One region of the Streptacidiphilus rugosus AM-16 genome, then DNA from elsewhere that is predicted to be linked to it. Evidence: riboswitches for the same ligand, from Rfam matches in the RefSeq annotation. Region 1 holds a riboswitch; the other holds the start of a gene.

The links. Region 1 has a riboswitch for guanidine ahead of BS83_RS01800 (Ohr family peroxiredoxin). Riboswitches for the same ligand answer to the same signal wherever they lie in the genome.
Region 2: it holds a riboswitch for guanidine, as region 1 does, so the genes downstream of both, BS83_RS29115 (DMT family transporter) here and BS83_RS01800 (Ohr family peroxiredoxin) in region 1, are expected to answer to the same signal.

What each region holds. Positions count from the first base shown of each region.
Region 1 is NZ_JQMJ01000001.1:391,089-405,327, forward strand. It holds gene BS83_RS01760 (family 78 glycoside hydrolase catalytic domain) at 1-2,340, shown strand, start outside; gene BS83_RS01765 (APC family permease) at 2,505-4,034, opposite strand; gene BS83_RS01770 (hypothetical protein) at 4,755-5,081, opposite strand; partial or broken gene BS83_RS48710 (zinc ribbon domain-containing protein) at 5,574-5,760, shown strand; gene BS83_RS01775 (NAD-dependent epimerase/dehydratase family protein) at 5,844-6,785, opposite strand; gene BS83_RS01780 (SIR2 family NAD-dependent protein deacylase) at 6,860-7,771, opposite strand; gene BS83_RS01785 (protein-ADP-ribose hydrolase) at 7,768-8,703, opposite strand; gene BS83_RS01790 (nuclear transport factor 2 family protein) at 8,834-9,589, opposite strand; gene BS83_RS41215 (hypothetical protein) at 9,803-10,318, opposite strand; gene BS83_RS01800 (Ohr family peroxiredoxin) at 10,318-10,770, opposite strand; guanidine-III (ykkC-III) riboswitch at 10,845-10,907, opposite strand; gene BS83_RS01805 (hypothetical protein) at 11,330-11,971, shown strand; gene BS83_RS01810 (alpha/beta fold hydrolase) at 12,888-13,718, opposite strand; gene BS83_RS01815 (Ohr family peroxiredoxin) at 13,808-14,221, opposite strand.
Region 2 is NZ_JQMJ01000004.1:4,390,261-4,404,499, reverse strand. It holds gene BS83_RS29165 (LysR family transcriptional regulator ArgP) at 1-882, shown strand, start outside; gene BS83_RS29160 (MFS transporter) at 949-2,385, opposite strand; gene BS83_RS29155 (nuclear transport factor 2 family protein) at 2,500-2,889, opposite strand; gene BS83_RS29150 (AAA family ATPase) at 3,045-5,774, shown strand; gene BS83_RS29145 (SRPBCC domain-containing protein) at 5,855-6,376, shown strand; gene BS83_RS42315 (Ig domain-containing protein) at 6,573-8,606, shown strand; gene BS83_RS29135 (methyltransferase domain-containing protein) at 8,678-9,466, opposite strand; gene BS83_RS45800 (hypothetical protein) at 9,629-9,787, opposite strand; gene pdxR (MocR-like pyridoxine biosynthesis transcription factor PdxR) at 9,835-11,244, shown strand; gene BS83_RS29120 (winged helix DNA-binding domain-containing protein) at 11,254-12,426, opposite strand; guanidine-III (ykkC-III) riboswitch at 12,492-12,550, shown strand; gene BS83_RS29115 (DMT family transporter) at 12,595-12,909, shown strand; gene BS83_RS29110 (ABC transporter substrate-binding protein) at 13,016-14,128, shown strand.

The sequences.
Region 1 (14,239 bases):
AGCGACACCTCCTGGAAGGCCTCGCAGTCCGGGCCGGCAGGCTGGAACAACCCGGGCTTCGACGACAGCGGCTGGCCCGCCGCCATGAACGTCGCCACCGCCGGGTCCGGCCCCTGGGGCGTCCAGGTGCACGTGGTCACCCCGGCCCCTTTGCTGCGCAAGAACTTCACCGTCTCCAAGCCCGTGGCAGCCGCACGGCTGCTGACCACCGCCCTGGGGCTGCACGAGACCCATCTCAACGGCGCCAAGGTCGGCTCTGACGTCCTGGCGCCCGGCTGGACGGACTACAACAAGCGCCTGCAGTACAAGGTCTTCGACGTCACCGCCCAGATCCAGCAGGGCGCCAACGCGCTCGCGGCCTGGCTCGGAAACGGCTGGTACAGCGGCAGCGTCGGCATCGCGGGCAGCCAGAAGTACGGTACGCAACCGTGGTACTCGGCACAGTTGCAGCTCACCTTCACCGACGGCTCGACCCAGACCATAGCCACCGACAGCAGCTGGAAGACCGCGACCGGAGCGATCAGGGCCGACGACCTTTACAACGGCGAGACCTACGACGCGCGCCTGGACATCCACGGCTGGGACAGTGCCGGGTTCGACGACAGCGCCTGGGCTGCCGTCAACGTCGCCCCGGTCTCCTTGCCGAAACTGGTCTCGCAAGTGGACGGCGGCGTCACCGTCCAGCAGCAGTTCACCCCCACGGCCATCACACAGCCACAACCGGGCGTGTGGATCCTGGACCTCGGCCAGAACTTCGCCGGGCGGAACCAGCTCACCGTGACCGGCCCGGCCGGCACCACGGTCACCATGCGGCACGGCGAAGTCCTCAACCCCGACGGCACGCTCTACACCACGAACCTGCGAGCCGCCCAGGCAACCGACCGATTCGTCCTCGCAGGCACCGGCTCCGCCGAGACCTACGAGCCGCGGTTCACCATCCACGGCTACCGCTACGTCGAACTTACCGGACTGCCAACTGGATTCACCCCCACCACCAGCACCCTCATCGGCCGGGCCACCTGGACCAGCGCCGCCCAACTGGGCACGTTCACCACCTCGAACACACTGGTCAACCAGATCCAGCACAACATCACGTGGGGACAGCGCAGCAACATGCTCTCCATCCCCACCGACTGTCCCCAGCGCGACGAGCGCCTGGGGTGGACGGGGGACATCGCCGCGTTCAGCGCCACCTCCACCTTCAACCTCGACTCCCACCGCGTCCTGGCGAAGTTCGTCGACGACCTCGTCGACGACCAGCAGTCGAACGGCGCCTTCACCGACGTGGCACCCGCCGTGCTCAGCGGCTCCGGCACCGCCGGCTGGGGCGACGCGGGCGTCATCATCCCCCACAACCTCTGGCAGCGCTTCGGCGACGTGCGCATCATCGACCAGCACTTCCCGGCCATGTCCGCCTGGGTCGACTACCTGCACAACACCGCGGGCAGCAACCTCATCCGCAACCAGACCACGTACGGCGACTGGCTCAACGTCAGCGACGACACGCCCCACGACCTCATCTGCACCGCCTACTTCGGTTGGGCCGCACGCCTGGTGTCACGGATGGCCGCAGCCACCGGCCGCACGGCGCAGGCCGCCTCCTACGGCCAACTGGCCGATCAGGTGGCGGCCGCCTTCGCCGGCAGGTACATCGGATCGGACGGCTCCGTCGGCAACAACACCCAGACCGGCTACGTGCTCGCCCTCGCCTTCGGGCTGGTCCCCACGGCCCTGGTCCAACGCGCCGCCGACAAGCTCGCCGCCAAGGTCGCCGCCACCAACGGGCACCTGACGGTGGGATTCCTCGGCGTGGAGAACCTCCTGCCGGTCCTGGCCGGCAACGGACACGCGGACGTCGCCTACCAGATCCTGCTGCAGACCGACTACCCGGGCTGGGGCTACATGATCAGCCGCGGTGCCACCACCATGTGGGAGCGGTGGGACGGCATCCGTACCGACGGCTCCTTCCAGGACCCGGGCATGAATTCTTTCAACCACTACGGCCTCGGATCGGTCGGCGACTTCCTCTACCGGCACGTCGCCGGAATCGGACCTTCCGCACCCGGCTACCAGACCCTGCTCATCGCCCCGCAAACCGGCGGCGGACTGACCTCGGCCACCGGCACCTACCAGACCCCGTACGGCACGGCCACAAGCAGCTGGTCCGTCGCCGGCGGCCAGCTGACACTGCAGGTCACCGTCCCCGTCAACGTGACCGCGACCGTGATCGTGCCGACCTCCCAGCCGGGTTCGGTCAACGCCCCGGCCCAGGCCGTTCCAGCGAGTTCCGGCACCTACTACCTTCCGCCGGGCAGCTACACCCTCACCGCCGTCGCCTGACCAGCCCCCGGGACATGGGCTGCGCGCTACCCGGACACGTGCAGCCCTCGCCGGTCCGCTCACCCGCACAGTGAGCGGACCGGCCCCACTTCCGGCCGTCCCGCAGAGCTACCGAACGTGCGGGCTGCGCACGCCCGCGCGGGATCGCAGGCCGACTGGATCGGTCACCGGCGTGCCACGCTCCCCGCCCGACCTGACGGCTGCGCTTCCTCGTCCCGCGTGGCCGCGCCGACCGGGACGTCGGGGTGGCGGAACCAGGAGCCCTGGACCGCCCACTGGATGAGCATCAGCACCAGGCCCAGCGCGATCGCGCCGACGCCGATCACGGTCACGCCGCCGGTCTCGCCGAAGAACGGCAGGTTGACGGTGGTGTTGCCGTAGCTCGGGTCGGCGTAGACGTCGAAGGCGGCGTAGCAGAAGAAGTAGAGCAGCATCAGGCCGCCGAGCAGCGGCAGGAGGCCCTTGAACACGAAGTCCTTGACGCTGCGGGTGAGCACTTTCCTGAAGTACCAGAAGCAGGCGAAGCCGGTGAGCCCGTAGTAGAAGGCGATGCCCAGGCCGACCGATGAGACCGAGTCGGTGAGCACGTTGGTGCTGATCCGGGTCAGCAGCACGTAGAAGGCGATCGAGATGCCGCCCATCGCCACCGTGGACCAGGTCGGCGTCTGGAAGCGCGGGTGCACCCGGCCGAAGTGCGAGGGGATGGCCTTGTGCAGGGCCATCGAGAAGCTGGTGCGTGCGGTCGGCAGGATCGTGGTCTGGGTGGAAGCCGCCGCCGAGGTCAGCACCATGAAAATCAGCAGCTTGGAGAGGAACCACCCGAAGCCGGTGCTTCCGAAGACCGCGTTGCCGAGGCCGGAGAGCACGTCGCCGGAGTTGTCGGGGTTGGCCAGCCCGATGCCCTTCTCGCCGACGCCTGCGAAGCTCTGCGCCGAGGTGGAGACCAGGGCGTAGATCAGCAGCAGCAGGACGGTGGAGATCACCGCCGCGCGGCCCGGGGTTCTGGTCTTGTCGGCGGTCTCCTCGTTGACGGAGACGGCGGTGTCCCAGCCCCAGTAGATGAAGACGGCCGAGAGGATGCCGGCCGTCAGCGCGCTCGCGGAGGCCACGTGGAACGGGTTGAACCAGGCGAGCTGGACGTGGATCGCCGTCGCGGGCGCGTTGCTGCCGTAGGCCTTGACCAGTGCGGTGATCGAGAAGACCGCCAGCATCGCGACCTCCAGGCAGAGCAGCACGCGCTGCAGCGCCGCGGAGATCTCGATGCCGATGTAGCAGATGAACGTCATCACCGCGATCCACACGACGCCGGCGACGGTCGTCCACAGCGTGCTGGCCGCCAGCCCGGGATGACCGATGAGCTGGAAACCGTAGGAGCCGGCGATCTGGGCCAGGTTCGCCATCACGATGATGTCGGCGATGATGATGCCCCAGCCGCCCATCCACCCGGTGCGCGGGCCGAAAGCGCGGGCCGCCCAGGTGAAGGTGGTGCCGCAGTCGGGGTCGACCGCGTTCATCTCCTTGTAGGCGTAGGCGATCAACAGCATCGGGATGAACGCCAGAATGGTGATGATCGGCGCCTGGAGGCCCACTCCCACGACGATCAGGCCGAGTGTCGCCGCCAGGCTGTAGGCGGGCGCGGTGGAGGCGAGACCGATGGCGACGGAGGAGAAGAGGCCGAGCGCGTTGCCCTTCAGCCCCTTCTCTCCGGAGCCTGATCCCGGGGCCTCGCCAGCGGCGGCGAGGTCCGCGGCGCCGGATTGGGCGTCGGGGGTCTGATGCGCCGACCAGAGCCTGCCGCTGCGTCAGGGCCGGACGGGGCACCGGAAGATGAGGCGGAATCGTTCATGGAGCCCTCCAGAGCAAACCGCCCCCCGCAGGCCTGTTTGCTCATGCTGCCGGCCCGGAGGCAGCGTCTCTTGCCCGAACAGACGCCTGTGCGTACACAAAACCGTTTCCTGGATCAGCAGCCGGTGGCAGCCACGAGTACTCGGCCAGGACCACGACAGCCGCCCGCGCCCTCGGGTTGGGGGTGGCCGAGGCGGGCTGCGCTCATCAAGAAACCCCACGACCACGGAACCCCGGCGGGACAATCACCCGACACGAACCGGAGGCCCGCTCTTCGCTACGACGTCGGGAAGACCGTGAAACGCGAACCCACGCTCGAAGCCCACCTCGCCAAGATCACGTCGACAGCATAAAAATCAAGCGAGGAGCGGCGACCCCGCCTACCGGCAGCTGATCCGTTTGACGCTTCGCGGTTGGAGCGTGGTCGCCGGGGCGGGTTGAAGCTGGTGAGGAGCTCGGTGAGGAGGAGAGCGAGGTAGTCAGCCCGAGGGGGAAATTGCCGCCGGCGGCATCATGGTGATGCGGCGGGCGGCGCGCAGGCTTTGGGACTGTCCAGGCCGTGCAGACCCTCAGAGGTTCTGCGGGTAGACGTCGTCGATCTCGGTGGCGACCGGGCACTGGCCGAGCGAGGACCCGGGTCCGTAGGAGACCGTCCCGTTGATCCAGGTGATCCTGCCGGCGGGGTTCACGCATTCGACGCGCACGTCCCACGGGTTCGAGTTGGTGGCATCGCAGGTGGCGAAAACGCGGGCCTGGTAGTTCACGACGCCGAACTTGTACGTGCAGCTGGAGGGGATCACGTCGGCGTGAGCCGCCGGAGCGGCCGTCAGCATGATCCCGCCGGTGGTCAGCGCTGCCAGAAGGAACGCGCTGGAAGCCTTGCGAAAGCCGTGCATGGTGGACCTCCAAGTTCAACGACCGGTTAACGAAGTCAGATAAGGGCAGTCGCGACCACTGGCCAGCCCTTGCGTCTCGCTCGCACACCGGGCTGGCATGGCACTGGCGAGAGTAGCGGCTGCGTTTCGTCGTCGCTACGTTCGCGGCGGGGCATCGGGAGGACGGGGAGGCGTGATGGCTGCGGTGCGCTCGAATGGCGACGGCGGCCCTGCGGGAGTCGAGGACGCTGAACCCGCGGCCGCAGACGGTGGTCGACGAGGTGTTCATCTGCACCGCGTTCTGCCATCCGCTGGACCTGGTGGAAGCCAAGTACGAGATGGTACGTCGGTCGGGTGGACGGGGTGCCAGGGCGGCCGCCGCGTTCGGGTTCTGCGGCCAGACCTTCTATGTGATCGCTGCCGTGTTGGACGCGGGCGGGCCAGCCGCGCTGGTGCCGGGCAAGCCGGGGCCCATGGGTCCGCCCAAGCTGACCGAGCAGGTCATGGCCAGACGTTATCGCCGTGGACCCCCGCAACGCCTCCCGGACCTGCCCGGCATGCGGGCACGTCGCCAAGGAGAACCGGCCCACCCAGGAGAAGTTCCACTGTCAGTCCTGCGGCCACAGCGCGCGCGGACACGGTGGGAGCAATCAACGTTCTACGGGCCGGGCTTGCCTGTCGCGAAGCCGCACTGGCTTAACGAGAAGCCCCGGCGTTTACGCGAGGGAGGAGTCACTAGGGCGGGGAGGCAGTCAACAGCCGGGACGCGGCGCCAGGCGCGGATCAGCTGTGCCGGGCCAGGCCCGCCAGTCCGTCCTGGAACGTCGTCCTCGGCTGGTAGTCAAGTTCGCTCCGTGCGCGAGTGATGTCGAACTTGCGTGGGAGCGCCAGGAATTCGACCTCGAAGCGGGTCACTGGGGGACGGCCCGACAGGTGCAGTCCCCGCCACACGCCCTCTCCCACGCGGGCGACGGGGAAGGCCAGAGCCGACGGGAGGGAGCGGCTCGGCAATGGGGCCCCGAGCGCACCGAGGACCCCGGAGAGGAAGTCGCGCGCGGACATGGGCTCACCGTTGGTGATCAGGTACACGCCCCGCGGTTTCCCATGGGTCAGGGCCAGTGTGGTGGCGGCCACCGCGTTGTCGACATGGATGTGCTCGATGACGTGGCGTCCATGGTCGATGAGAGGCATCGTGCCGGCCCTGGCGCGGTCGGCCAGCTCGTGAAGGGGAGGCGAATCCGGTCCCCAGATGTACGTGGGGCGCAGGATGATCGTCTCGATGTCGCCCCGGTGGCCCAGGACTGCCTTCTCGGCCAGCAGCTTGGCCTGGCCGTAGAAGGAGCTGGCGGTTGCGGGGAGAGGGTAGGTCTCGTCGACGTCGATCAGGGGCTGGCCATGCTGCATGACCGACTCACTGCTGATGTGCACGAAGCGGCGCACTCCGTGCCGGTCGGCGGCATCGAGCAGGAGCCGGGTCCCCTCGACGATGATCGTCTCGAACCTTTGCCACGGTCCCCAGCGGTCGATGATGCTTGCGAGGTGGACCACGGCGTCGATCCCCTCGAGCCGGGACTCCCACGAGGAGATGTCCTCCAGCCGGCCAGCCACCGGCCGGGTGCCGGGCGGCGCCTGGTCCACGCTGCGCACCAGCACGGAGACGTCGTGTCCCGCGGATGTCAGCGAATCGACCAAGCGGCGACCCAGGAATCCCGAGGCGCCGGTCACGAACAACCTCATCGGTGAAGGCCTTCCAGACGTGGAGCCCGGTTCAGGGGCATCCTATGACGGTGTCGAGCGGTTCAGTACTGAGGGCTCGACGTGGGACAGGGGTCGGGCGTGGCGCGGCGGACCATGTCGATCATTTGCGCGGCGCTGCTGTGAACCGGAAGGGCGCGCGCCCCGAGGTCGGCCGGGACTTCGGGGTGGTCGGGGTTCACCCGGACGAATCGGGCCTTCGGGAAGCGGCGGGCAATGCCCTCGCCGGGATAGCGGATCACGCCGGGGGTGCTGAAGCCCGCGCCGAACTCGAGGACGAGCAGCCGGGCGTCCGTGGGCGTGGTGCGCAACCAGTCCTGCAGGCCGCGAAGGGCCGGGAGATAGGAGTCGTCGACGAACTCCGGGCCGATCCGGACGTTGATCTGCACGTCTGCGCCGCAGTGGGGACAGCGTGGGAGGGCGTCGGGGTCGGTGATGGTGCCGGTCGCCGGGTCGTAGGACGCGAGGAGGGCGTCCACCAGGGGCTTGCTGTCCCAGGTGGTGCGGGTGCAGGGGATGGAGCACTGGAAGCGGCCGTAGTCGCCCTGCGGCGTGAAGACCCGATCCGGATCGAAGCCGTTGCGGGCGAACAGCGCATCGACGTTGGAGGTCATCACCCAGTGGTCTGTCTTCCCGACAAGGCTGTGCAGCTGCTGGTAGAGCGGATTGGGGTGGGCGCTGAAGCGGATGTCGTCGATGTGGACGGCCCAGTAGCCCCACAGCAGCGCGGGCGGCAGCGGCATGCCCACGAGGTAACGCGAGCGCAGACCGAGCCGGTGCAGGGCGGGGAAGAGTTCCTTGAAGCGCGCGCTGTCGTCGTAGTCGTAGCCGGCGGCGGCGCTCAGCCCGGCTCCTGAGGTGATCAGCACACGGTCGGCCTCGTGGAGCCAGGTGCGGACCGTCTCGGCGATGTGCTCCGGGTCGGTCGGGGAGGGGGTGGCAACGGGGCGGCTCACGGGGCTGGGTCTCCTTCGCTCAGGGCGCGGACGTAGGCGGCGTGGTCGTCGTCGCCGTACACGTTGAACACGACACGGTCGAGACGGCCGGGATGTGTCTCCAGCCAGTCCGCGACTGTCTGCAGGGCCAGGCGCGCGGCGGCGGGCTTGGGATACCCGAACATGCCGGTGCTGATGGCGCAGAAGGCCACGGTGCGGATGGTGTCGATCTCCGCGGCCAGCTCCAGGCAGGCCCGGTAGCAGGCGGAGAGTTGTACTTCGTGGTCGGGCCCGGGAAGGCCGTTGACGATGGGTCCGACTGTGTGCAGGACATAGGCCGCGGGCAGGTGGTAACCGCGGGTGATCTTCGCGGTGCCGGTCGGCTCGTCATGGCCTTGCAGAGCCATGATGGTGTGGCAGTCCTCCCGCAGCGCGGGGCCGGCGGCGCTGTGGAGGGCGTTGTCGATGCACGGGTGTTCGGGGACGAAGCAGCCGAGCAGCGCCCGGTTGGCGGCGTTGACGACGGCGTCGGCGGCGAGCCCCGTGATGTCCCCCCGCCACAGCGCGGTCTGCCCGGCGGCCCGGTAGGGCGTTTCGGGGAACTGCGCGGCGATGGAGGGCAGTTTGACGGCTTTGGTGATCTGTCGGTGCTGCCGCTCACCGGTCAGCAGCGCGTCGAGGATCTCGACGGTCTGCGCGGGCAGCGGACCCGGTTCCCGGATCGTGAGGACGGCGCGCAGGAGCGGGAGGGCTCGCGCGGTGCCGCGCTCGTCCGCGTCTTCCGGGCGCAGGCCGGCTCGCGCGACGGCCGGATCCTGGGCGAGCAGGCGCAGCGCGCGGCGGGCGAGATCGGACGGCTCACCGGCCGCGGCGGGGGCGGCGGCGGGTCGGTACGGCTCGTCCAGAGAGACGGCGCTGCGGTAGGCCGCAAGCGGCAGCGCGCGGGTGTCCACGGGGTAGTACTCCTGATCGTGCGGGTTCCTGCCGGGCGGCCGGGCGTGCCCGGAAGAGGGGAACGACGCGCGCCGTGCCGTCGGTCGGTGCGGACGGCACGGCGGCGCGTGGGGTGCGGTTGTTCGCCTGTCAGAACAGACCGTTGCCGTGCGGCAGTTCGGCGGGGATCGGGGCGATGACGTCCCAGTGCTCGACGATCTTGCCGTCGGCGACCCGGAACAGGTCCCAATAGGCGACCGGGGTGCCGAACTCGCCCTCGGACTGCACCAGCACGAAGTCTCCCTCGGCGATCACCCGGTGGATGGTCTTGTACACGAGGTTCTTGTCCTGCTCGGCCCAGCGCGCGGCGGCGGCACCGAACCCGTCCAGGCCGTCGCCGGCCTCCGGGTTGTGCTGGTGGTAGGACTTGGTGGAGATGAAGTCGGTGAGCACGGAGTAATCGGCGCCGACCAGGACCTTCTGGGCGAACTCGGTGACCAGGGCCCGGTTGGCTTCGGTCTTTTCAGGTGCGGTGGCCAGGGCCGGGCCGTCGGTCTGGGTGCGTCCGCTGACGGTCTCCTCGACCAGCGGCGTCAGCGCGTCCCAGTGCTCGGCCAGCTTGCCGTCGGCGACCCGGAACAGGTCGAAGCCGACCAGCGGGGCCGGGCCGAAGCCGTGGTACGTGCCGTGCAGGGCCACCAGGTCGCCGTCGGCGATGACCCGGGCACCCTCGTAGCGGAACCCGTCCGGAAGCGAGGAGACCAGGGCGCGCAGCGCCTCGGGGCCGTCGGCGGCCAGCGAACTGTGCTGGACGTAGTCGGCGGCGACCCAGAGGTCCACGGCCGAGGGGTCCTTCTCTCCGAAGAGGGCCCCGGCAGCCTGGAGGACCAGGTCCTTGTTGTCCATGACATCTCCCGCTGTGCGATGACGCGGCGGACGAGCGTCCGCTTGCTCTCTCCATCGTCGGTGCCCGCCGCGAAGGCACAAGATCGCAACCGGAAAGATGATGGTCAGAAACGGACAAGGAGGTGGATCAGTCCAGCTCTGCCGCCGACACCGCGGGTCGTTCGGCCCGCGGCCGCGACCGCTTCGAAGGGGCCGCCTTCGAAGCGGTGGCCGTCAAGGCGGTGGCCCGATCTGATCCCGGACGACATCGGGGTCCCGGGTTTCAGGATCGGACCCGGGAGCCGTGGTCAACAGGTAGGTTCCGCTCCTGCCGTCGACATGGACGACATGCCGCCCCACCCGCACCACCTGACAGCCTTCGGCGCGCCAGGAGCCGGTCTCGCCCTCGCTGCCGGGCAGCGGCGTCCAGATCTCAAGGAAGGTGCTTCCGTCAAGGTTCGATCCGGTCTCGACCAGGTTCTCCCCGTCCCAGCACAGGCTGCCCACGTCGTCGCCCGGTTCACCCACCTCGTGGTGGAACCGGACCTGAGACCCGTCGAAGGATGTGGTCCCCGCGAAGCCGCGACTGTCCGCGTACACGTTTCCGACCTGCAGCCAGACGGCCTCGGCTTCCTCCAGCAGCTGACCGCCGTTGCGGCTGATCCCGAGCCGCCGCCAGGCGCCGCGCGCGGAGGGACCCACCACCACTGCGGCAGGGGAGCCGTCCGTTCCGGAGGGCAGCCGCGTCATCAGCCCTCGTCTCCGACCTCGTCCGCGTCGAGCGCCACGAGCGACAGCGGAATGTTGCCCCGTACCGCCTGGGAGTACGGGCAGGTGGCGTCGGCCTTGTGCAAAAACGGCAGCAGGTCGGCGGGCTTCCAACCAGGAACGGCCACCGAGAGCGTCACCGCCAGGCCGTAACCGGCAGACGTGGCAGTCGTGCCCAGCTCCACCTGGCAGGTGACCCGCGCGGTGGTGGCGTCCAAACTGCTGTCCCCGGCCACCTCGGCCAGCGCGGACCCGAAACACGCCGCGAATCCGGCGGCGAACAGCTGCTCCGGGTTGGTGGCCTCCGGAACCCTCTTGCGGGGCGGCGCCAAGCGTGCGGTCAGCCGCCCGTCATCGGTGACGACGGTGCCGCTGCGGCCCCCGAGGGCCTTCGCGGTGGCGGTGTACAAGGTCCTGGTCAGCTCAACGGTCACGTCGGTCTTCCTTTCACGAGACGCCGACCCGATCCACCACGGAGCGGGTCTGTCCAACGCCACGAGGGCGGCGCGGTGCGTCGTCGTGCATAACCGGGTACGGCGCGTCTCGTCCGGGGCCGACATCCGGCCACCGCTCACCCTACCCAATCTGATCCGGACAACGGCGACCGAAACGGCGCGTACGAGTACATGACAAGCGTGCGTTCACCAGCCGTTCGCCGGCCCGCCCCCGGTGCGCAGGGCAGGCGACCCCCGGCCACGAGACGATGCCGGACGCCCCCGTGAGTGACGGGTAGTTCGCAGAAGCAGGAGTCGCCACGGGATCCCTCCAAGGCGTGGGCAGGTCTGCGAAGCAGGCATCGGCCCGCTCGCGCCGGCCCGGGGTCGCGTCCCGGTTTCAGTGTGCGCGTTGCCCCTCCGGGGCCAAGGCCGGACACGCGGGAGTCAGTCGTGTGGCCGTAGGCCGCAGCCTTGTGAGTGAGGGACCTCGGATCCTCGCGCTATGGACGAGTGCGGCAGAAGGGCACCATGATGCTCAGCCTACTGACTGGTAATCATGGAGATGCCGATGACGGACCATGCCCGCCAAGCCCTGCTGCTTCTACGCGATCCGGGTCTGTTCCAGTGGTACGTGGTCCCGCTGCTGCTGATAGTCATTTACATCTACGCCGCCGAGGTACAGCGCCGGAACTGGAGCATTCCTCTGGCCGGGCTGGCCCTGTGGGGCATGGACTGGTTCAACGAGATCTGGAACGCCCTCGTCTCCCATTTCACCGGTCGGGCACCCGTCTGGGGCGCGGTCGGGAAGACGGCCTACCAGATCCTGATCGGCCTCAACATCGAGATCTGCTTCATGTTCGCCATCATGGGAGTCGCGGCCGCGAAGATGCTTCCGCCCGATCCGGCCAAGCGTGTGCTGGGGGTCCCCAACCGATGGCTCCTTGCGGCGGTGAATGCCGCGCTCTCGGTCGGAGTGGAACTGCTCTTGCACGCGGCAGGGGTCCTTACCTGGGACTGGCCCTGGTGGCAGGCCGGTTGCCCCTATCTCATCTGGCTGGTCGGCTATCTCCCCTTCTTCGTCGTCTGCTTCTGGGTGCACGACATGAAACGAGTCTCGACGAAGGTGGTGACCGTTGGTGCCATCTTCGCCGTGGACGCGGCAGCGCTCGTGGTCTTCGGATCCTTGGGGTACCTCTGAGACTGGGTGCACCCATCGGGGCGGGCGGGTCAGGAGGGTGTCACGAGCCACCTGTTGTGGTCATCGCCGGCTGTATCGTCGCGGCGGGAGCAGGTACCGGAGGGGTGGCGGGCGTGTAGGCCGGTGCCACGGGGGCAGCTTGCTGGGGCAACGGCGCCTGTGGTGCCGCCTGCGACGGCGGTGATGGCTGAGGTGCTGGGGGCGTCGGTGCGGTTGCCCGAGGTGGCGGCGGGGGAGATGCCGGGACGCTCGGTGAGACCACCGGTGCGGCGGGGGCCCGGGGCGGTGTGGCCGTCCGGGTGCCTGCAGACACAGAGGCGTGGCCGGTGGGCGCGTTTGCCGACGGTGGCCCGGTCCGTACGGCGTCCTTCGCGGTCGGACGCGGACTGACGGGTCCGGCTGCGGCCGTCCGGCTTGGGTTCGCACCCGTCCTGCCACCGGGCGTTCGGCCGGGTGCGGCGGGCACCGACACGAGCCCCGTGTTCGGCTGGGAGTCGCTTTTCGGCGTGTGTGCGTAGGCCAGGCCCAGTCCGAAGGTCGTGGCGCCGGCGGCCACGCCCAGGCCGAGTGTGCTCAGGGTGACCCGGCGCAGCGCGGTGCGGCGGCGGGACACCTGTGCCTGGCGAAGGGCCCGTCCGCTGCGGGCGACGACAACCGTACGCTGCATCAGCTGACCTCTCCTGAGCGATGGCATGGCCGTGGCGGCATCGTCCGTCCTTGGATCCTCGGTGAACTGCCCGATGGGGCAGTCGGGCGTGCGTTCTGGGGGGTCCGCTCGGATTGGGCCGCTCGGTCGCCGATGCGCCGATCGAAGTGGCGCCGGGAGTGATCGCGGCCCGGTGCGCCCGGTGCCAGCGCGCCCACCTGGTGCTGGTACCAGGTGGGCGCGCCGTGCTGGGGGGACCGCCTGGGCGGGTTACTTCTGCGTGCTGCGGGCGGCGTCGATGATGAGGCCGGCGACCATGTCGGGGTGGGAGACGGCTGCGGCGTGGGAGGAGTTGATCTCGATGGTGTGGGCGTGGGCGCGCTTGGCCATGAAGCGCTCGGCGGCCGGCGGGATGGTCTTGTCGGCGTCGGCGACGAGGTACCAGCTGGGGATGGTCTTCCAGGCGGCGGCCGCGCTCTTGTCGGTGAGGGCGGTGGCGTCGATGGGCCGCTGGGTGGCGGCCATGACGGCTGCGGTGGTGGCCGGGACGTCTCCGGCGAAGGCGGCGCGGAACTTGTCGGGGTTGACGTACAGGTCGGTGCCGCTGGTGCCGTCGGCCTTGGGGTAGGACACGTTGGTCAGGGCGGTGGGCAGCTGGCTGCCGGCGAACTTGCCGAGGATGTCGTTGGCGCTCTCGCCCTTGTCCGGGGCGATGGCGGCGATGTAGACGAGGGCCTTGACCTGGGGGTCGCCGGCCGCCGCGTTGGTGATGACCTCGCCGCCGTAGGAGTGGCCGACCAGCACGATCGGGCCCTGGATGCTGTGCAGGACGCTGGCGAGGTAGGCCGAGTCGCTCGGCAGGCCACGCAGCGGGTTCGCCGGGGCGACCACCTTGTAGCCCTGCTGCTGCAGGTCCTTGATGACACCGTCCCAGCTGGAGGCGTCGGCGAATGCGCCGTGGACGAGGACCACGGTGGGCCGGGCGGTGGTGCCGGCCGAGTCGGGGCCGGGGGAGGCGGCTGACGCGTGGGTGCTCAGGAATGCGGTGGCGCCGAGAGCTGCGGTCAGGCCGAATGCGGTGGCGGAACGGCGGATCTTCATGAGAGGTGTCCTTGCAAGCGGGGCGTGGGGGTGGGGGTTTAAAACTCTTTCGGGCCCTGGCGGAGAGTCAGGGGCCCGCAGATGAGGTGTTACTCGATGACGAGCTGCACCGGGATGTTGCCGCGGGTGGCCTTGGAATAGGGGCAGAACGCGTGGGCGGTCTCCACGAGGGTCTTGCCCTGGTCACCGTGGAGGTGGTCGGGAAGCTCGACGCGGAGGGTCACCGCGAGGCCGAAGCCGGCGTCGGTGTCCTTGCCGATGCCGACCTCGGCGGTGACGGAGGCGTCCTTGGTGTCGATCTTGGCTTCGCGGCCGACGGCGGCGAGTGCACTGGCGAAGCAGGCGGCGTACCCGAGTGCGAACAGTTGCTCGGGGTTGGTCCCCTGGCCGTTGCCGCCGAGGGCGACCGGGAGGCCGAGGGCCAGGTCCAGGGTGCCGTCGGTGCTGGCGGCGCGGCCTTCGCGTCCGTTGGCGGTGGCTGCGGCGACGTAGAGCGGGTCCACGAGGTCACCTTTCGTCTT
Region 2 (14,239 bases), on a different contig from region 1:
CACGACCTGGTCCGCACGCTGCTCGCCGTCGTCGACGAGGGCACCTTCGACGCGGCCGCCGCCGTCCTGCACGTCACGCCCTCGGCGGTGAGCCAGCGCGTCAAGGCGCTGGAGCAGCGCACCGGACGGGTGCTGCTGCTGCGGACCAAGCCGGTCAGCGCCACCGAGTCCGGCCAGGTCGTGGTCCGCTTCGCCCGGCAGTTGGCCCGGCTCGAGGGCGACGCCAGGGACGCGCTCGGGATGGAGGACTCCGCGGGCGGCCCGGTCCGGCTGCCGATCGCGGTCAACGCCGACTCGCTCGCGACCTGGTTCGTGCCGGCGCTCGCCGCGTTGGCCCAGGAGGCCCGCCTCTTCGTGGAACTGCGCCGTGAGGACGAAGGCCACACGACGGCGCTGCTGCGCGAGGGCGAGGTGCTGGCGGCGGTCACCTCCTCGCCCGACCCGGTGACCGGCTGCTCCGTGCGCAGACTCGGAGCCATGCGCTATCTCCCGGTCGCCGCGCCGGGGTTCGCCGCCCGCTGGCTGGATGGGAAGGACCTCGCCCGGTCCCTGCCCGAGGCGCCTGTGGTGATCTTCGACCGCCGGGACGAACTCCAGGACCGCTTCGCCCGCGAGCTGACCGGCGGCCACGCCGCGAGCGCGCTGCGCCACTACGTGCCCTCCAGCGAGGGGTTCGCGGACGCCGTGACAGCGGGCCTGGGCTGGGGGATGGTCCCCAGCAGCCAGGCCGCGGCAGGGTTGTGCTCCGGCGCGCTCGTGGAGTTCGTGCCTGGCCGGCGACTGGACGTGCCGCTCTACTGGCAACAGTGGCGCCTCGACTCCCCCGCGCTCGCCGCCGTCGCCGCGGCGGTCACCGCCGCCGCGGCAGGGGCCCTGCAGTAGCCCCGACGGGGGCGCGGTGCATCTGCGGGGGAGAAACCCGGCACGTGCCCCCGGGGGTGGTGCGACTCAGCGCTGCCGGGGCAGCAACTGCATGAGGGCGGCCAGGGCCAGTTCCAGCGTGGCGAGCACCAGCACGCCGACGCCGAAGGCGTGGGCGTAACCGCCGCCCAGCGCGCCGTAGAAGACGATCCCGAGGGCCGCCACCCCGACCGCGCTGCCCACCTGCTGGAGCGTGGTCAGTACTCCGGACGCCGCGCCGACCAGCTCCGGGGTCACCCGGCTCAGCACCGCGCCGGTCAGCGGGGCGATGACCAGACCCATGCCCACCCCGTCCACGAGCAGACCGGGCACCAGCCACAGCACCCGCAGCGCCGCGCCGCTCGCCTCGCCGATCAACTCCGCGCCGCCCCACAGCAGTCCGAGGCCCAGCGCCATCACCAGCGCGCCCAGCGCCACCGTCTGGTGGCCCAGCCGGGCCGCGATCAGGTGGGCCCGCATCGAGGTGGCGAAGTATCCGACAGCCAGAGCGGTGAAGACCAGACCCGAGGCCAGCGCGTCCAGGCCGCGGCCGACCTGCAGGTAGAGCGCGAGGATCAGGAAGAAGGAGGCCTGGCCCGCCCAGAAGACCAGCTGCGCCGCCATCGCGGTGGCCAGCGCCCGGCCGCGGAAGAGCGCGGGGTGCACCACCGGCGATCCGTTCCGCGCGGCGAGTCGCCGCTGGTGCGTGGTGAAGACCGCGAACAGCACCGCCGACGCGCCGAGCGACAGCCAGGTCCACAGCGGCCAGCCGGCCGTGCGTCCCTGGATCAGCGGCAGCACCAGGGCCACCAGCGCGGCCGTGACCAGTACGACGCCGATGTTGTCCAGCTGCGGACGCTGCGGCGCGCGGGACTCGGGCACGCAGCGCCGGACCAGGGCCACGGTCACCAGCCCGACCGGGATGTTGATCAGGAAGCAGGCGCGCCAGTCGCTGCCGAACAGGTCGGCCTTGATCAGCAGTCCGCCGACCAACTGGCCGAGGACCGCGCCCAGGCCCATGGTGAGGGCGTACAGGGCGATCGCCCTGGCCTGCGCCGCACCGTCGTAGGCGGTGCGGATGATGGCCAGCACCTGTGGGCCCATCAGCGCGGCGGCCAGCCCCTGCGCGACCCTGGCGCCGATCAGGAAGCCCACGTCCGGGGCCAGCCCGCAGGCCGCCGAGGCGAGGGTGAACAGGGTCAGGCCGAGCGCGAAGAGCCTGCGCCGTCCGACGATGTCGCCGATCCGGCCCGCGGTGATCAGGCCGGCGGCGAGGGCGAGGGAGAAGCCCGCCACGATCCACTGGATCGCCCCCGCGGAGGCGCCCAGGTGACGCTGCATGGAGGGGATCGCGACGTTGACGATGAAGAAGTCGAGCGCCGACATGAAGGTGGCGGTCAGCACCACCGGGAGCAGGCCCCGAGGGGCCTTCGGCGCGGTGGCGGCGTGCTCGTCCCGGCCGGCCGGGACGGTGGTGGAGGTCATTTCGGTGCTCCAGTCAGGACGGGCGGTTCGGGGTTCGCGGGTGTGCGGGCAAGCGGGGGGAGGGCCGCGCGGGACTGTGGGAGCAGCCCCGCGCGGGGTTTCGGTGCGGGCCGCTCAGACCGAGGGCACCTTGTCGAGGAAGCCGAGGACCTGGGCGATCCGGCCTTCGGCGTCGGCGACCAGCACGTCGAAGCCGACGACCAGCGCCTCGCCGTCCGCGGGGCCGAGCTCCCAGGTGAAGCGGGCGATGTCGTGGTGGTCGTCGACCGGCCCGCCGAGCCGGAAGACCAGGCCGGGGAACTGGGCCTGGACCGCGCCCAGGGTCGCGTCGATCGCGTCGCGGCCCTCGGCGGCGACCAGCGGGTCGGTGTAGCGGCCGTCCTCGGCCCAGGTCGCGTCGACGAGCGCGCGGCGGGCCGCCGGGTCGGTCTCGTTCCACGCCGCGATGTAGCGCTCGGCGAGCTCCTGCGCGGTGGTGGCGGTGGTGGTGGCAGTGGCGTTCACGGCGGGCTCCTTGACGGTCCGGTGGTCTCTCTCGCTGCGGAGTTCCTGTTCTTTCCGCAGGTCAAAAAGCTACGGATCGGCGGAGGACGCCGAATCAGTCGCGCTTAGGTACTTTCTGCGCGGAGTTGTCAGTGCCTGTAGGTAGGGTGCTGACCATGCTGTACGGACGGGGGGCCGAACAGGCCGTCATCGACGCGTTGCTGCGGGCGGCAGGCGAGGGACGCAGCGGTGTGCTGGTGCTGCGCGGCGAGCCCGGCATCGGCAAGACCGCGTTGCTCGGCCACGCCGCCGCGAGCGCCGCCGAGCGCGGCTGCTCGGTGCTGCGCGCGGCGGGGGTCGAGGCCGAGTCGGATCTGCCCTTCGCCGCCCTCCAACTCCTGCTCGCGCCGGCGCTCGGCGGTCTTTCCGCCCTGCCCGCGCCACAGCGGCAGGCGCTGGAACGGGCCTTCGGGCTCGCCGAGGAGGGCGCGGTCGCGCCGGCCGGGGGTCGGCTGCTGGTCGGCCTCGGCGTGCTGGGGTTGCTGGCCGAGCTCGCCGAGGCGGGGCCGGTCCTGTGCGTGGTGGACGACGTGCAGTGGTGCGATGCCGCCTCCGTGGAGGCTCTGCAGCTGGCCGCCCGGCGGCTGGACGCCGAGGGCGTCGCGCTGCTGCTGGCCGCCCGGGAGGGAGAGGGCGCCCCCGCCACTCCCGGCCTGCCCGAGCTGCGCCTGGGCGGCCTCGACGACGCGTCCGCCGCCGCCCTGCTGGAACGGCAGGCCGCCGGGACGGATGCCCTGACCAGGCGTCAACTACTGGAGCTTGCCCATGGCAACCCGCTGGCCCTGCTCGAACTCCACGCGGCCGAGCAGAGCGGCAGCGACCCGCTGCCGCTCTCCGGTCGGCTCCAGCTGGCCTATCACGGCCAGCTCAGCCGGCTCCCCGCGGCGACGCAGACGCTGCTGCTGGTCGCCGCCGCCGAGGAGACCGGTGAGCTGCCGGTCGTGCTGACCGCCGCGGCGCGCCTCGGCGCCTCCGCCGCCGACCTGCAACCGGCCGAGGAGGCCGCGCTCGTCGCCGTCGACGCGTCGGGGAGGCTGGCCTTCCGGCACCCCCTGCTGCGTTCGGCGGCGCTGAGCCGTGCGCCGCTCGCCCAGCGCCTGGCCGCGCACGCGGCGCTGGCCGCGGCGCTGGCCGGCCGGGATCTCGCCGCGGGCGACACACCGGTCCGGCGCGCCTGGCATCTCGCCCAGGCGGCCTCTGGCCCCGACGAGGAGACGGCCGCCGCCCTCGAACGCGCCGCCGAGCTCGCCGCCCGCCGCGGCGGCCACGCGGGAGCGGCGTCCGCCTACGAGCGCGCCGCGCGGCTCAGCCCCGACCCGGAGCAGGTCACCCGCCGCCTCGTCCAGGCGGCCGAGGCCGCGACGGAGGCGGGGGAGATCGAGCACGCCGAGTCGCTGGCGCAGCGGGCCATGGTGCGCGCGCCGCAGGATCCGGTGATGCTCGCCCATCTGACCTTCATTCAGGGCCTGGCCCAGTTCTGGCGTGGCGCCCCCGAGCCCGCGCACCGGCTGATGCTGGACACCGCCGCGCTGGTCGCCGACGCCTATCCCGGCCCGGCCGCCCGGGTGCTGTTGCAGGCCGTGGACGTGGCCCACTGCCTCGACGAGGCGGCGCTGACGGAGACGCGGCGCAGGCTCGCCGCGCTGTCGATCCCTCCGCAGGACGGCCTCGCGGCCGTCGTGGCCTATCTGCTCTTCGCGCTCGGCGGCGCGCCCGAGGGGGAGCTCCCGACGCTGGCCGGCACGCTCGCCGCCGCGCGGGCCGGCGGCGCGGTCGTGCCCGTCGACCTGGTGCAGGCCTGCGGTGCGGCGCTCACGGCGGGGTTCGACGAGGAGGCGCTGGTCGTCGCGGAGGAGGTGGCGCGGGAGGCCCGGGCGGCCGGCGTCCTCGCGGTGCTGCCGCCCCTGCTGCTCGCACTCGCCGAGAGCGAGCTCTTCCAGGGTCGCCCCGACCAGGCCCGCGCCCACGCGGAGGAGGCGCTGGCGCTTGCCGCCGACATCGGCCAGGTCCAGTGGTCCACGCCGCTGCACAGCCTGCTGGGGTATCTCGCGGCCCAGCGCGGGGACGAGGACGCCTGCCGGTCCGCCCTGCGCGCGGCCGACGCGGAGGCACGTGGCGGCGCGTCCGCGCAGGCCGGCGCGCCCTGGCGGCAGTGGGCCGAGGGGCTGCACGATCTCGGCCAGGGCCGGGCGGAGGAGGCGCTGAAGACCCTGGACGCGCTGGTCAACGGCCCGGACGGGGGCCACGTCCGGGCGCTGCGGGCCGTCCCCGACGCGGTGGAGGCGGCGGTGCGGCTGCGCCAGGGCGCGTCGCAGGCGGAGGCGGTGGAGCGCTTCGCGCGGTGGGCCGAGCGCGGCGGGCGGCCCTGGGCCCGCGCGCTGGTGCTGCGCTGCCGCGCGCTGACGGCGTCGGACGACGACGCCGAGCAGCTCTACCTCGACGCCCTCGCGCTCCACGCCGGGGCGGGGCGCCCGTGGGAGGAGGCCCGTACGGCGCTTCTCTACGGCGAGTGGCTCCGCCGGGCCCGCCGGAAGGCGGAGGCCCGCAGCCCGCTCCGCGCCGCGGCCCGCGCGTTCGACGGGCTCGGCGCGTCGCCGTGGGCGGACCGCGCCCGGGCCGAGCTCGACGCGACCGGCGCGGGCGCGGCCGAGCCGCGGGAGTCCGGTCCGCTGACGGGGCTGACGCCCCAGGAGTCCCAGATCGTCCGGCTGGCCGCCTCGGGCCTGTCCAACCGCGACATCGCCGCCCAGCTCTTCCTGAGCGCGCGGACGGTCGGCTACCACCTCTACAAGGCCTATCCGAAACTGGGCGTCGCCTCCCGCGGTGAACTCGCGGCTCTGCTGTAGTCGCACCTCCCTCAGGCGCGCGGGCGCAACCGGCCCTGTGTCGGCAGGCTCTCAGGTGGGCTCTGGTGGAGAATCGAAGGGTGTCCAGCGAACCTCAGATCGACGGGCAGATCGTCGCCGTCGACGCCGCGCACCAGGCCGTGTGTTTCTACCGGCACTACCCGCACCCCGTCGCGGCCGTGTGGCCCTACCTCTCCCGAGGACCGCTGCTGCGCACCTGGCTCGCCGCCGCGGACCGCCTGGATCCGGCGGAGGGCGGGTCCGTCGTGCTGAGGTGGCTGAACAGCGACGCCGAGGGGCGGACCGCCATCGCGACCGGGACGGTCACCGCCTACGACCCGCCGACGCTGCTCCAGTTGGACCTCGATCCGCACGGACGGGTGCGGTTCGAGCTCACGGACGAGGGTGGCGGTTCCGCGCTCGCGTTCAGCGCGACCCTGCCGTCACCGATCGAGCAGCCCGCGCTGCTGCTCGCCGGTTGGCACGTGCATCTGGACTACCTGGGGCAGGCGCTGGACGGGGGCGAGGTCGACTGGCCGGCCTGGGATCTGACGCGGGAGTGGCAGCCGCTGCACGACGCCTACGAGGCCGCCCTCGGCTGAGACGGGGAAGGGAAGCCCGCTGTGGTAGCCCCTGCCAGCTGGTGGCATGTCACATGTTCCCTGGTCACGCGAAATCGGCCGCGCGGAGGTCTTGACGTGAATACCACGTGACATGTGTCATAGCACTGCTTCGGGTCAGGGCCCCCGGACGCACCGTTCCTTCACGTCCCGTGCATCCCTTCCCGAGAGGACCCCTGTGTCCACACCCCGTCCCCGCCGGCTCTCGTCGGCCAGGCGCGGCCTCGTCGCCGCGCTGGCCTTCGGCGTCGCCGCCGTCGGCATGGTCGGCACCGCCGCCGCGTACACGCCTCCGGTCGCGACCGGCTCGGCCGTCTCGGCCCACCTGCCGCAGCCGACGAAGCCCAAGCCGAAGCCCGCCCCCACGCCACCGAAGGCCACTCCGCAGCGGGCCCACCCCGCGGACGAGGGCTGGATCCAGGTGAACGGCGTCTGGGTGCAGAGCATCGAGACCAAGCCGCAGGTGATGCTGAACCAGCACACCTTCACCGTGCGCAAGGCCGCCGAGAAGGCCGCCGCCGCTGCCGCCTCCGCCGCCGCGACGAAGAGCGCCCAGATCCGCCCGCGCCCCTACAACAACTACGACCTCAACCTCACCTACCGCGGCGGCCAGGACTCGATCGGCGTCACCACCGGTCCGCCGCAGGTCTACCTGGTCTACTGGGGAAGCCAGTGGGGCGCCCAGGGCACCGACCCGGCCACCGGCGACGTCACCCTGAGCGGGGACCCGGAGGGCGCGGCCCCCTACCAGCAGGAATTCTTCAAGGGCCTGGGCAGCGGCACCGACACCTGGTCCAAGGTGCCGACCCAGTACTGCGAGGGGATCGCGGCGGGCAGCGCCTCCTGTCCGGCGGGGGCCAACCACGTCGGCTTCCCGGTCGCGGGCAGGACGCTGGCCGGGGTCTGGTACGACAACGCGGCCGCCGCGCCCGGCGCGGCCACCGAGCCGCAGATCGCCGCCGAGGCCCTCAGCGCCGCGCAGCACTTCGGGAACACCACGCCGAACCAGAACCGCAACGTCCAGTACGTGATCAACACGGTTCCCGGCGCGGACTCCGACCACTGGCAGGAGCTCGGTTACTGCGCCTGGCACACCTTCCAGCGCAGCAGCTACGGCACCGTCGCCTACACGCTGATGCCGTACCTGACCGACAACAAGTACTGCGGCACCAACTGGATCAACGGCGGCCAGCGCGGTCACCTCGACGGCTACGGCATCATCGGCGGCCACGAGTACATGGAGACGATCAGCGACACCAACCCGGTCGGCGCCTGGACGGACGCGACGGGCCAGGAGAACGCGGACAAGTGCTCCTGGATCCCGCAGGGGACGATGGGCGGGCTGTTCAACCTGACGCTCTCGACCGGCGTCTTCCCGGTGCAGACCACCTGGTCGAACTACGACCACAACTGCACGGGCGACGACCCGCTCTTCGCCAACACCTCGCAGGTGCTGCTCACCAAGCCCTGTGACCAGACCCTGCCCACCAACACGCCGATCGACGTCGCAATGCTGGCGTCCGACTCCGCGTCGAGCAGGCTGACCTACGTGGCCTCGGGTCTGCCCGCCGGTCTCTCCATCGACCCGAACAGCGGTCACATCACCGGCAGCACGTCGACCACCGGCTGGCAGTCCGTCACCGTGACCGCGACCGACGCCCAGGGGCACAGCCAGTCGCAGACCTCGTGGTTCGGGTTCTTCAACGGCCCGCAGGTCGGGTGCACCCCGATCGAGCAGCTCAACGACGCGGGCTTCGAGAACGGCAGCTACGACCACACGGTGTGGAACGAGAGCAGTTGGAACGTCATCACCACGGCCACGGCCCACCAGGCGCGCACCGGCAACGGCTACGCGTGGCTCGGCCAGAACACCAGCCAGGACGACTCGATCACGCAGTGGGTCGAGACCACCCCCGGCTACCACCACGAGAACCTCTCGTTCTACCTGGACATCACCGGCACGGCCCCGAGCGGCTCCGCCGCCGACACCCTCTCCCTGGTCCTCTACGACCAGTACTCGGGCAACGAGATCGGCGTGGTCAAGACCTGGTCCAACCAGAACGCGACCAACGGCTACCAGCTGCAGAACCTGGACCTGACCCCGTGGATCACCAACGAGCTCGGCGCCACGGTCGGCATCAAGCTGGTCTCCCACTCCACGACGGGCCAGACCGCCTTCCTGATCGACGACGCCTCGGTGCACCTGACCTGACGTCGGCACAGCACGTGTGAGCGGCCGTCAGGACTCCCCTCGGAGCCTGACGGCCGCTCACCGCGGTCGGCTCAGGGACGGCAGGCCCAGGCGAGGACGGAACGGTTGATCGTGCTGTGGAAGGCGCCGGCGTCGGAGAGACGGCGCTGCTCCCGCAGCAGTTCCGCGGCGCGGGAGCGGTCGAGCAGGCCGCTCGCGCAGGACCGTTCGGCGGCGCGCTCCAAGGACACCATGCGGGACAGGTCCTCCAGGGACGTGTGAACGACGAGCTCGACCTCGATCCGCACCTCGGTGAACCCGCCCTGCACCAGCAGACGGCGCAGGTGCCGTCCGATGTCCCGGTGGGTGATGTCGGCGCCCACCTGGTCGGCCACCGACCGGGCCGCGTGGGCATCGGCCGAGGCCAGGGTGAAGGACGCCCAGTCCGGCTCCAGCAGTGCGACCCGCCCGCCGGGCCGCACCGTGCGGCGCACCTCGCGAAGGACGGCCGCCGGGTTCGCCACGTGCTGGAGCACGCGCTCGATCCGGCAGCCGTCGAAGTAGCCGTCGGGGAAGGGAAGTTCCGCGCCGTCGGCCTGGCCGAGCCGTGCCGGACGGCCGAGCGCGGCGAGACGGTCGCGGGCGGAGGCGAGCATGGCGGCGCTGGTGTCGACGCCGTAGGCGTCCATGCCCGCCTCCTCCAGCGCCACCAGTTCGTGCCCGCCTCCGCAGCCGAGATCCAGTACGCGGCTGCCCGGGTCGAGATCCAGCCCGGAACGCAGCGCCGCCTTGGGGGCGCGCAGGCCGCGGTCGGCGTGGTCGAGGTAGTCCAGCAGCTCGGCGGCCCGTCCGCTGGCGTCGACGTTCGAGAAGGCGTTCAAGGGCGGTCCTTGGTGAGGAGGATCAACGGGAGCACCGAAAGGGGGACTTCACGTCGGTCGGGGGCGGCGCAGGTGCGGTGCGGGCGTCGATCCCGGGCAGGGAGGCCGAAGTGACGTCACGGAGGCAACGGAAACCTTGTCCGTCGACGTCACCGGGCGGGTTCACCCCGGTGTCGGTGCGCGGATGGTGCTGCACGAGTGCTCCTCGGTTCGATGGGTGGTGATGGTCGTCAACCGGCCTGTGTCGAGCGGCGTGCCGAACGGCGTTCCGAGCGGCGTGCCGAGCCCGGACCCCGGGGCCGCGTCGACGATCTCGGTCACAGAGGCACGCTAAGGGCGCGACCGGACCGCCGGTAAGCTCCAGTTCCATGCCTCCTGAGTGGTCCAGTTCCTCGCCCGAGCTGCTGCTGGCCCTCGACCGGACCAGTCGCAGGCCGCTGCTCGCCCAATTGGAGGCGGCGCTGCGGGAGGCGATCCGCACCGGCCGACTGGCGGTCGGCGAGGCGGTTCCCTCCTCGCGCGGTCTGGCCCGCTCGCTGGGCGTCTCGCGCGGACTGGTCCAGGAGTGCTACGCCCAACTGCAGGCCGAGGGCTACCTGGTGACGCGCCCGGGCGCGGCCACCAGGGTCGCGGTCGGGGCCGTCGTCCCGCCGGCCCGGCCGACCGCACCCGCGGTGAAGCCCCGGCTGGTCGCGGACTTCCGCTGGGGCGTGCCGGACCTGGGCTCGTTCCCGATGCAGGACTGGCTCAGGTCCACGCGCGAGGCCTCCCGCACCATGCCCACCGCGCTGCTCGACTACGGGGATCCGCGCGGCAGCGCCCGGTTGCGCGAGGTACTGGCCGGATACCTGCGCCGGGTCAGGTCCGCGGCGGCCGAGCCGGAACACACCGTCGTCTGCAACGGCTACGCCCAGGGCCTCCAGCTCGTGCTGCACGTCCTCGCCGACCGGGGTGTGCGCAAGGTCGCGTTCGAGGATCCCGGCTCGCCCACCACCCTCCGGGCCACGGCCGCGGCCGCGGGCCTCGACGCGGTGCCGGTGCCGGTCGACGGACACGGCCTGGACGTGGACGCGTTGGCCGCGACGGGGGCGCGTGCGGTCGTGGTCACGCCGGCGCACCACTGGCCGACGGGCGTCGTCCTCGCGCCCGAGCGGCGGCTCGCCCTCCTCGGCTGGGCGTCCCGGCACGACGGCTTCGTCATCGAGGACGACTACGACGCCGAGTTCCGCTACGACCGCGAACCGGTCGGCGCCCTTCAGGGGCTGGCTCCCGACCGGGTCGTCTCGATCGGCACCGTCAGCAAGTCACTCGCCCCGGCGCTGCGCCTCGGCTGGCTGCTCTGTCCGCCCGGACTCGCCGAACCGGTCGCACGACGCAAGCACACGAGTGACCGCGGCACGCCCACCCTCGACCAGCTCGCGCTCGCCGAGCTCATCGAGTCCGGGCGCTTCGACCGGCATCTGCGGCGCATGCGCGTCGTCTACGCCACCCGCCGGAGCGCGTTGCTGGACGCCATGGCGGAGCACGCCCCGAACGTCGCGGTCACCGGGCTCGCCGCGGGTTTCCACGCCGTCGCCGAACTGCCTGACCACCTCGACGAGCAGGCGGTCGTGACCGCTGCCCGCCGGCGTTCGGTCGGCGTCTACGGCATGGCCAGGTGCCGCGCGGCGGGGGACGCCGCCCCGCCCAGGCTGGTGCTCGGCTTCGGCGACGTCGGGGAGCGGGCCGTCAGGGAGGGCATCGCCACGATCGGCGACCTGCTGGCGGGTCGCCCGTAGCCCGGGCGGTCACCCCGCGCCGAGCTCGCGTTCCAGCGGGGTCCGGAAGCGCGGGGTGACGCGGGCACCGCCGAGCACCTCGGCGGTGCGGGCCGCCTCCGCCGTGACGGCGGTGACGGCGTCCGTGCCGGCGTCCTCCAGCAGCTTCCAGACCACCGAGCCGTCCGGCGCCTGGCCCCAGCCGCCCACGACACGCCCCGCCCACCAGACGGTCGGGCCGATGTTGCCGGTGCGGTCGAAGAGCCGGTCCGCGTGGGCGGGGTCGGTGTACCAGTCGCGTTCGCGCCAGCCCATCGCGCTCGGGTCCAGCGCGGGCAGCAGCGCCGCTCGGGGAGCGGGCTCGGCGGTCCGCTCCGCGTCGCCCGGCAGGACCCAGCCCTCGCCGCCGGCGACTCCCTCGACGGTCACCCGTTCCGCGCCCACCGCGGCGAGCGCCTTGCGCACCGGGCCGAGCGGCCAGCCGGTCCACCACTTCAGATCCGCCTCCGTGCCCGGGCCGTAGCAGGCGAGCCAGCGGCGGACCAGTTCCGCCCTGGCGTCCGCCGCGGCGAGGTCGGGCCAGGGAGTGCTGCGCACCCAGCGGTAGGCACTGGAGGTCCAGCTGCCCCGCGGCCGGTCCCTGCGGATCCGGTTCTCGGCGGCCAGGACCCGCAGCACCCGCGAGGCGACCGTCTGCACCGCCTCGTACGGCTTCCCCGCGGCGACGGTCACCCGCTCCTGCAGGGCGGGCACGGCCGCGCCGAGCTCCTGCCCGGTCGCCGCGCCCAGCCGGTCCAGCGCGGCGAGCGTCTCCTTCTCGGCGGCGGCCAGCCACGCGGCGTCCCAGCCGCCGCCCTCGCGCAGGAAGTCCAGCAGCTTGGCCCGCTCCTTGGCCGCGATGTCGCGCGCCGTCGACGAGTCGACGACGGGCGCGAGGTCGACGGGCACGACGAAGAGCGTGCGCCGCATGGAGAGCAGCCGTACCAGCGAGACCTCGTCGTACAGCGCCTGCTCCACCCGTCCGACCGCCTCCGCGCCCGGCACCTCCAGCCGCGCGGCGACCGAGAGATGGACCGTCGCGGCATCGGTCGCGTGCAGGCCCAGCAGCGCGTCGGCCACCGCCAGCGGCGTCTCCCTTCGCGCGAGCTGCCGCGCGGCGATCCGGTTCCTTCGTTCGGCAAGGTCCAGCCTCGGCAGCGCCATGGGCCCCAGCCTAGCCACAAGGCCCCTGATCCTGGCCGTGTTACGGTCGATGCGGCGGAGGTCGCGGACAGCGTGCCCCGCCCCGGACGAGCGCGTCGTACCCGGTCGGACAAGACGGCGCAGCAAGAGCGGTGAGGTTCGCCGCCCCCTACTGCGAGAGGTCGCGTCATGGCCTGGCTGGTCCTGCTCGTCTCCGGTGTGCTTGAGACGGTGTGGGCGGTCGCCCTGCAGGCGTCCAAGGGTTTCTCCCGTCCGCTGCCGAGCGTCGTCTTCGGCGTCACGGTCCTGCTGAGCATGGCCGGTCTCTCCTACGCCCTGCGCACGGTCCCGCTGGGCACGGGCTACGCCGTCTGGGTGGCCGTGGGCACCCTCGGCACCGCCGTCTACGGGATGCTCGCCCTCGGCGACCCGGTGAGCCTGCCGCGCCTGCTCTTCCTCTCGATGATCATCGGTGGCGTGGTGGGTCTCAAGACGGTCCACTGAGCGCCCCTGACCCGGCCGGACCTGCCCGCGACCGCGGATATCCGCTTGCCGGTCGGCTCCGGTGATCGATGCAATGGCGGACATCGTCGCAAGGGAGACCACGCACATGCCTACGCCCTCACCGTCCACCGAGCCGCACCGCCCTGACGGCGCGTCCGTCCGCATCGGCGTCCTCGCCCCGCTCACCCGGCCCGGCTGGGCCGAGTCGGGCCGGCACCTGCTCGCCGGGCTGGAACTCGCCGCACGTGAGGTCAACGAGGCCGGCGGGATCGAAGGCCGCCCGCTCGACCTGGTGGTCCGCGACACGGCGGCCGATCCGCAGCGGGCCGTCGCGGCCGTGGACGAGCTGGCGGCGCTCGGTGCGGCGGCCCTGGCGGGGGAGTACCACAGCGTGGTCGCCCGGGCCGTCGCCGCCCGCGCGGACGCGCTCGGGCTGCCGTTCCTCTGCTCCTCGGCGGTGATCGACGCGCTCACCGAGCAGCCGACGGAGTGGGTCGCGCGGATCGCCCCCGCCCAGTCCCACGGCTGGCGCGTCTACGCGGACTTCCTGCTCGCCGCAGGCCGCACGCGGGTCGCCGTGGCGACCGAGCCGAGCGTCTACTGGGCGTCGGGGGCCGGCATCCTTGGTGAGCACCTGGCTCGGCGCGGCGGCACCCTCGTCGAACTGGACGCGCGCGCTCTCGACCCCGCGGCCCTGTGCGACGAGCTCGTCGCACAGGAGGCCACCGCCCTGCTGCTCCTGGTCGGCCATCCGGAGCCCGCCGTCCCGATCGTGCGGGCCGTCCGCCGCGACGGGCGTCTCGCCGGGCTGCTCGTCGGCGCCCCTGCGGGGCAGCCGGAACTCACGGAGTGGGCGGAGCTGCTGGGCGACGACGGCGCCGGGGTCCCCTTTCTCCGCTACCTGCCCGAGCGTCTCGGCCCGCGCGGCGCACGGGTCGCGGCGGCGCTCGGGGAGCAGCTGGGCACGGCCCCGTCGTTCGTCGCCTTCGAGGGCCACGACACGGTCACCGTTCTCGCCGAGGTGCTGAGATCCCACGGTGCCGACCGGACGCGCATCGCCGAAGCCTGGCCGAAGGTCGCCGTCGAGGGCACCCGTGGGCTGATCCGCTTCTCCCGCGCGCCGGGCGTCAGCGCCTGGCAGTGGGCCTGGGCTCCCGTCGCCGTCGCCGACAGGGACCCGGCGGACCCGGCTCGCTTCCGGGTCCTGCACCGAGGCTGAGCGCCCCCGCCGCTGCCCTCGGGCCGACAGGAGCGGCGGTCGGCCCTCCCGCTGCGTTGCCTGCCGACCACGGAGGTCCGGCCACCGATTCCGTATGCTCCCCGACGTCCC